3 regions of the Chryseobacterium sp. Mn2064 genome follow, and region 1 is predicted to be linked to each of the others. Evidence: riboswitches for the same ligand, from Rfam matches in the RefSeq annotation. Region 1 holds a riboswitch; each other region holds the start of a gene.
The links. A riboswitch is a leader RNA that binds a small molecule or an ion and turns the genes downstream of it on or off. The one in region 1 is predicted to bind cobalamin.
Positions count from the first base shown of each region.

Region 2: linked by a shared signal. The riboswitch ahead of ACL9RH_RS12175 (TonB-dependent receptor plug domain-containing protein) and the one ahead of prpB (methylisocitrate lyase) in region 1 are both predicted to bind cobalamin.
Region 3: linked by a shared signal. The riboswitch ahead of ACL9RH_RS00710 (T9SS type A sorting domain-containing protein) and the one ahead of prpB (methylisocitrate lyase) in region 1 are both predicted to bind cobalamin.

Region 1 covers NZ_JBMOUE010000001.1:754,446-756,773, forward strand. The annotation lists gene ACL9RH_RS03245 (hypothetical protein) at 1-218, shown strand, start outside; cobalamin riboswitch at 575-767, shown strand; gene prpB (methylisocitrate lyase) at 1,218-2,114, shown strand; gene prpC (bifunctional 2-methylcitrate synthase/citrate synthase) at 2,116-2,328, shown strand, end outside.
Region 2 covers NZ_JBMOUE010000002.1:1,123,893-1,126,220, forward strand. The annotation lists gene ACL9RH_RS12175 (TonB-dependent receptor plug domain-containing protein) at 1-1,140, opposite strand, end outside; cobalamin riboswitch at 1,174-1,350, opposite strand; gene ACL9RH_RS12180 (T9SS type A sorting domain-containing protein) at 1,519-2,328, opposite strand, start outside.
Region 3 covers NZ_JBMOUE010000001.1:147,036-149,363, forward strand. The annotation lists gene ACL9RH_RS00710 (T9SS type A sorting domain-containing protein) at 1-1,167, opposite strand, end outside; cobalamin riboswitch at 1,272-1,462, opposite strand; gene ACL9RH_RS00715 (T9SS type A sorting domain-containing protein) at 1,782-2,328, opposite strand, start outside.

The DNA of each region.
Region 1 (2,328 bases):
ATCAGGAGCTGATAGAAAAAGCCAAAAAAGCCAAATCCAGCAAAATAACGAATGCTGTGATCATAGGATTTATGGCTGGTATTTCTGTCTACAGTACAGTGAAAAACGGCTTTGGATTCTTTACTTTTCTCCCTGTTATTTTTCTCCCTTTTGTGATTAATTCAAAAAAAGCGGATCGGGAATTACAGGAAGAGTTAAAATCTAGAAATTTAAAATAATATATCCGCTTGTTGAAAGTTGTGACAGAAGATTCGGCCCATTGCTAAAAGCAATGGGCCGAATCTTTTTTACAGTGTAAAAACTCCCTTAGAAATTATTACTATTTGTGAATGTCAGGCATATGAAAAAATAGGCTTTTTGTTTGTGGTTGTCTGGTTTTTTTTCATCATATCCTATGAATTTAGTAACAAAAAATTAATGTTATTGTCTAAATTATAATGCTCTATTGGTGAATTATTTTTTTTTAATTTAAACATTTACAGGGGGTTATGTTAAAATAATTATTGTTTGCATAAAATCTCTTGGTCGTTTTTATAAAATAACTATATTTACCACCAAGGAGTTCTTAACACCTTCTTTATCAACCGAAAATGGTTGCACTTAGCTGTGTATTAAAAGGGAATCGTGTGCAAATCACGAACTGTCGCGCAACTGTAAGTAACATATAGGTTTTTATCAAAATAGAGGTCCACTGTATACCTGGTTATATGGGAAGGACGATAAAAACTGTTACAAGTCAGGAGACCTGCCTATTTCGAATTGACGATGCTTTCGCGGTCTGAAGCTTATAGTCAGGTATGATACGATATGGATAACAGTTTGGTAAAAATCTTTTGTTATTTTGTGAGATGAGTTTTTAGTGGAGCAGTACGCTCTTTTATTACACTGTCTTGTACCGTATTTTCCTTTCCCATATTTTTCTTCCCACACAGGCATTGTGAAGTTTATCAGGAACTTTTTATAAGGATTTATCAATGTAAAAAGTTAAAAAATGTACCCATCCGATCTTGATTATACATGCAGAAGTTATAGCCTTTACCACACTCAGGCTTATACGGGAATATTTTTATCACATTCAAAACTTCAGGAAACGGTCCAAACGCATCAGTCTTCTTCTGAGCATTTTATTTCTGTTATCAGGATATCACGTCCGGATAGCTATTGCCGTGACTATTTTTCATTAACGAACAAATTTCAACTAAACAATAAATATTAAAATGACTAAAAGTGAAAGTTTGAAGTCTCCGGGTAGTAAATTCCGGGAGGCCATGCAAAAAGAAAGTCCACTTCAGATCGTTGGAACTATCAATGCCAATCATGCATTACTCGCTCAGCAGGCTGGTTTCAATGCAATTTATCTTTCCGGCGGTGGGGTAGCTGCGGGTTCCTTAGGAATTCCGGATTTGGGAATTACGACTCTTGAAGATGTTTTAATAGATGTTCAGCGCATTACCAATGTCTGCGACTTGCCATTGATGGTAGATGTAGATACAGGATTTGGTCCTTCTGCATTTAATGTAGCCAGAACCGTAAAGTCTTTGATAAAGGCAGGAGCAGCTGCATTGCACATTGAAGACCAGGTAGGTGCAAAACGATGTGGGCACCGCCCAGGTAAAGAAGTGGTAAGCAAGGATGAAATGGTTGACAGGTTAAAAGCTGCTGCCGATGCCCGTACTGATGAAAATTTCGTTATTGGAGCCAGAACAGATGCTTTCGCTAATGAAGGTCTTGAAAAAACATTAGAAAGAGCCATTGCCTACAAAGAAGCAGGAGCAGATTTCATTTTTGCAGAAGCAGTTCCGGATTTGAGCTTTTACCAAAAATTTGTAGACGCTACAGGAATTCCGGTTTTGGCTAACATCACTGAATTCGGAATGATTAAAATGTATACCGTTGAAGAATTGAAGAATGCAGGCGTAGGATTGATTCTTTATCCGCTTTCTGCTTTCCGTGCAGCCAATAAAGCCGCTCAAAATGTATATGAACACCTCCGAAAAGACGGAACTCAAGCCAATGTATTGGATACAATGCAGACCAGAGAAGAACTCTACAAAAGCATTGGATATTATGACTATGAACAAAAATTAGATAACCTTTTTAAACAAAATTATTGATATGTCGACGAGCACTGAACCAACATTTAAACCTAAAAAAAGCGTTGCGCTTTCAGGGGTAACAGCTGGTAATACAGCACTTTGCAGCGTAGGGAAAAGTGGAAATGATCTCCATTACAGAGGATATGACATCCTGGATCTGGCAGAAAAAGCAGAATTTGAAGAAGTGGCTTACCTGTTGATATACGGTCAGTTACCAACAGCAGCACAGCTG
Region 2 (2,328 bases), on a different contig from region 1:
GTACAAAACCGGAGAATTGATATCTTCTACGAAATCTTTTTTGAATCCACCTTCAAAGCGCAGATCCTTCGTTGCAAAATACCTCAATAAGGCAGAAACAGAGCCTATATTTCTGCTTACATCTGTTATTCCGCTTTTGTAACCTTCTCCTTTATTCACCTGAAATTCTCCAATAAGGTTCACATTCCATTTTGAATTCAGGAAATAATTGAAATCATTTTTTATAATATAATTCTTCCCTGTACCACCACTGGATTTAGGAAGATTTAAATCTCCATAATACTGGAAATTCTCCTCGGTATATGCTGCTTTGAATGCGTTGCTGAATTTTGCTTTATTCCAGTCCCAGGCAATGAGACTTCTTACACTTTGCGTTTTATACTTTGTCTTTGTTGCTGTTTCTTCGTATACTGGGTAATGCTGCGAAGAGTCAAAAAACTGACTTTGCCACGATACCTTGTGCTCGTTGGTTATTTTATAGGAAGCCCCTACGTTGAAGGATGTATTGTAATAGTTTCCGTTTCTGTTGATGTAGTTCAGATCACTTACTTTATAATCGTTTTCACTTACAGAATAATTTCCTGAAGCTTTAAAGCTGAACTTATCATTGCTGTAAGAACCTTTAAGAAAGTTATTAAAAGTATTAAAAGAAGCAACTTCTGAAAATAATGAACCATGGAACCCTTTATTAAAATCCAGGGTATTATTCATATGAATACTCCCGCCCACTGCTCCACTTCCGTAGATGACACTTCCACCACCTGCTTTTATTCCAATCTGATCATATCCGAACAAAGGCATATTGTTGATATCTCCCTGTCCTAAAAAATTAGAATTGATATTAATTCCGTTCCATACAAAGGCGGTCTGCTGTGCAGTAGTTCCCCTGAAAGACGGTGAAGAAACAGCACCACGGCCATTTTCCTTAATATAAACCTGGGACTGAAACCTCAGCAGTTCGGAAAGATTGGTGGAATTTTTCTCAGTATCTTCGGGAGAAATAGTTTTCACAGGATGGAAGAGCTTCACTCTATTCATCTGATTATCGAAGATGTAAATCGTATCAATAACTTTCTCTTGCCCGAAAAGAAAACAGCCATACGATGAAAAAAGCAGTACTAAAGATCTTTTTATATCCATATTAATTCACTTTTCCTCCGAAAGCAATATTTTTTTATGATTATCATTCTGGCAGGTCTCCTGACTTTCGCATTCTGCACCTTCCCGTGGTATACAGTGGTTGTTTGCAGAAACTTTTGTTGCGATTTACAGTTGCGGGGACAGTCCGGGAGTTACACCCGATTCCCTTTTCATTCCAATATACTGGAAACCAAATTTCTTGCAAAGATAGCTTTTTATATCTATTGGCCAAAGGCCCTGAGATCCTGATCAATACTTTTATTATCCCTTCATTCCGTCTCAACATCATATAGAAAAATGGCTGTTTTCAATATCGAAAACAGCCATGTAAAATCCCACTTTTACTATTGATGATATGAATTAAAACTATATCCGAATTTATTTTTTAATGAATTTATAAGATTCCATTGTTCCCTCTTTCAAAGAATACTGAAGGATATAATTTCCTTTAGATAAAGATGAAACATCAATCTGATTATGGACAGAAGTGAAAGTTTTCACGATTTGCCCTACCATATTATAGATTGTTGCTTTTTCAATTTTCTCTGTTCCTCTGATGTATAAAATATCTGAAACAGGATTTGGATAGATGCCTGCAACAGCTTTCTCTTTAACAATATCATTCACAGATAAAAACTCTGAAAGATCAAGGTAAAACCCAACAATCTGATTGGAAGCATTAGTACCAACCCCTGCTATCTTCTTTCCATCCTGAGAAATTGCCAAAGGAAGTCCCATAGTAACACCGTTGGTTGCTATTCCTAATGATGTGGCATAATCGTTCAGATTAATACGACCTCCGGCCTGAGTCCAGATAAAGCCTTCCCCTGACATTGGAGGAGCCCCAAATGCTCTGTAAAAACCGATCACGGTAGATCCGTCCGCCGAAATTCCAGTCGCTCCTCCTTTAAAACTGAATGAAGCATTAGGATGCGTGATATAGGTAAGTCCGGTCACTGTATTCCATACGTAAGGATTAGGAGTTGCCGCTCCTATTATTGTATTTCCGTCTACAGAAACACCTCCTGCTTCTCCTACATTATTGCCATTGTTATCTGTAATAAAACTTTCTACTCCATCTATCCATTTAGCACCGCTTCTTGTTCCTGTTGCCTCATCCTGCCATCCCACAACTACTGTCCCTGCAGCATTTATTGCATTTGCTCTGGAGCTTCTTCCAGTAACCAT
Region 3 (2,328 bases), 610 kb from region 1:
GATGATCATTCTGCCATTCGCATCATAAACCTGAACATTTCCAGTGTTTAAGCCTTGTACATAGAATTTGTCACTTGCAGGGTTTGGATATAATGACAATTTAGATGTTTTTGCATTTTCAACCGTTGAAAGATTTGAAGATGCGCTGCTGTAAGCAATAATTTGATTAGGAAGCAGACCTACCGTAAAAGTATTTTGTAATGTTCCCTGTAAGTTATACATGTAGACTTTTCCAGGAGCAACATAGCCTTGCGGATCTGCTATATAGATATTGTTATTAACGATGTTAAATCCATACGCTGAACCATAACTGTTTACTGTAATAGGAGGAGTTGCAATTGCATTGGTTGAAAAAGAAGGCGCTGCAATAGAGGTTTTATAAATAGAAGCATCTTTCACATAGTAAATATTCGTACCATCCGTATCCATATAAGCAGGTTTTGTTCCAGCAGGAAATGTTGTAGTGGAAGCAACACTCTGAGTTGTTGTATTGTAAACCGTAAAAGTTCCAAAAGAATTGGAAACGTAAGGATTTCCTGAACTCATGATGTAAAGAAGGTTATCTTTTTCAAAAATACTGTGTGGAAAATCTCCTACATTTATTTCTGATAAAACAGCGTTGCTTGTAGCATCAATAACATCCATAAAATGGTTGATTCCGAAACCTCCTTTTAGCAAAACATACAGTTTATTGTCTTTGCTGTAGATTTTTTCAGGTCCTTCTCCAACCGTGATATTAGCCTGATGGGTATAAGTGTTGAGGTCATAAACAGCTACATAGTTGGTTTGCCCACCGGTTGCTCCCCAGTTCGTTACAAAGAATTTATTTCCGCTGAAAGCAATGTATCTTGGGTTTTTAACATTGGATGTGATAGTGGTAATCAAAGAAAAATCCGACTTATTAAGAACTTTTATCTGATTGGAAATATTAAGAACTACAAATATTTTATCACCAAAAATTTTAATGTCCTGTGCAGTATCTCCTAGCGCTGCATTATTGTTGTGGGTTTTATAATAGTTGTTGGTAACAACCGATTGGTTGGAGATTAGCGATACTTCAGCATTGTTGCTTCCGGCGCCGCCTTCGTTGAGTACCAGGACTCCTTCAGTTTGAGCATTTGCAAAAGAAATGACAAATGCAAGAATAAGAAAATAGATTTTCTTCATGATATTATTAATTAAAGTTTTTCTTCCCGAAAACGTCACTTTAGGGCAAAACATTCATGAAAAAATCTGTTGAGATTTATATTTCATAAACTTTTATTCCCGAAAGTTGAAATTAGTCTAAGGCAGGTCTCCTGGCTCACATCTTATAGTCACCTTCCCGGATTTCTAGGTCCAGTGGCATTGCGTACTATAAGTTGAATAGTTTACAGTTGCGGGTACAGCTCAGGATTGAAATAATATTTTTACCTGATTCCCTATTAATGAACAGTGTTCAACCTTAAAACGCTGCAAATATATCACATAAATTATAAGTGATTTTTTGTGAATTATGTCTGATTTTTAGGCTTTTCTGAAATTAAATAAATATTTTTCATGTTGTTTTTATTAAAATGATAATGAATGTGTTGATGTTGTTAAATTTTTCGAATTAAAATAAAGAAGTTTGTGAAGGATATTCAGATCATTTTAAAAGTTCTTTTATTAAAATACAATCTTAATCACAAAAAAGAGACTTTTCCAAAAACTGAAAAGCCTCTTTTGTATGTTGTCATCCTTACACCATTCCAATAGTGAAAAAGGGTAAGATTGATAAACTATAAGTAAGTAAAGTATTTCTACTTTTTAACAATTTTGTGTATTGTAGATTGACTAGATGTTTTAATCTCTACAAAATAAATTCCTGAACTTAGTGCATGAATATTGACTTTGGCAGCCTGTGTTGTAATCACCTTTTGGCCAGAAGCGGAATAAATATTCACTTCTTTTACTTGCTCAGGAGTGCTAATCTGGATAAAATCACTTGCTGGATTTGGATAAATGCTGAATGCTTTTTTATTAACGGAAGCCACACCTAATGTCGCATTGGCCGCTTCTGTAGGCGTAATAGGTCTCCTCTGTCCAAAGCTTAATCCCATCCAGTCATTATTACTTAATTGAATCTGAGACAGGTTAGATTTTGTTTGCCAGCTGGAAAGATCTTTTCCTTTGTATAATTTCCAACTGTCTGTCCCTGCGTTGTCACCCGTAAAACTGTTCAGAGAAAGATGAACAACCTGATTATTGGCAGCGGTAAAGTTGAAATAAGAAGCCTGAGTCTGTATCTGCTGTAAAGCCTGTTCAGCGCTGATCGTTCCATTATATCTGATTCCAAATACAAAAGAA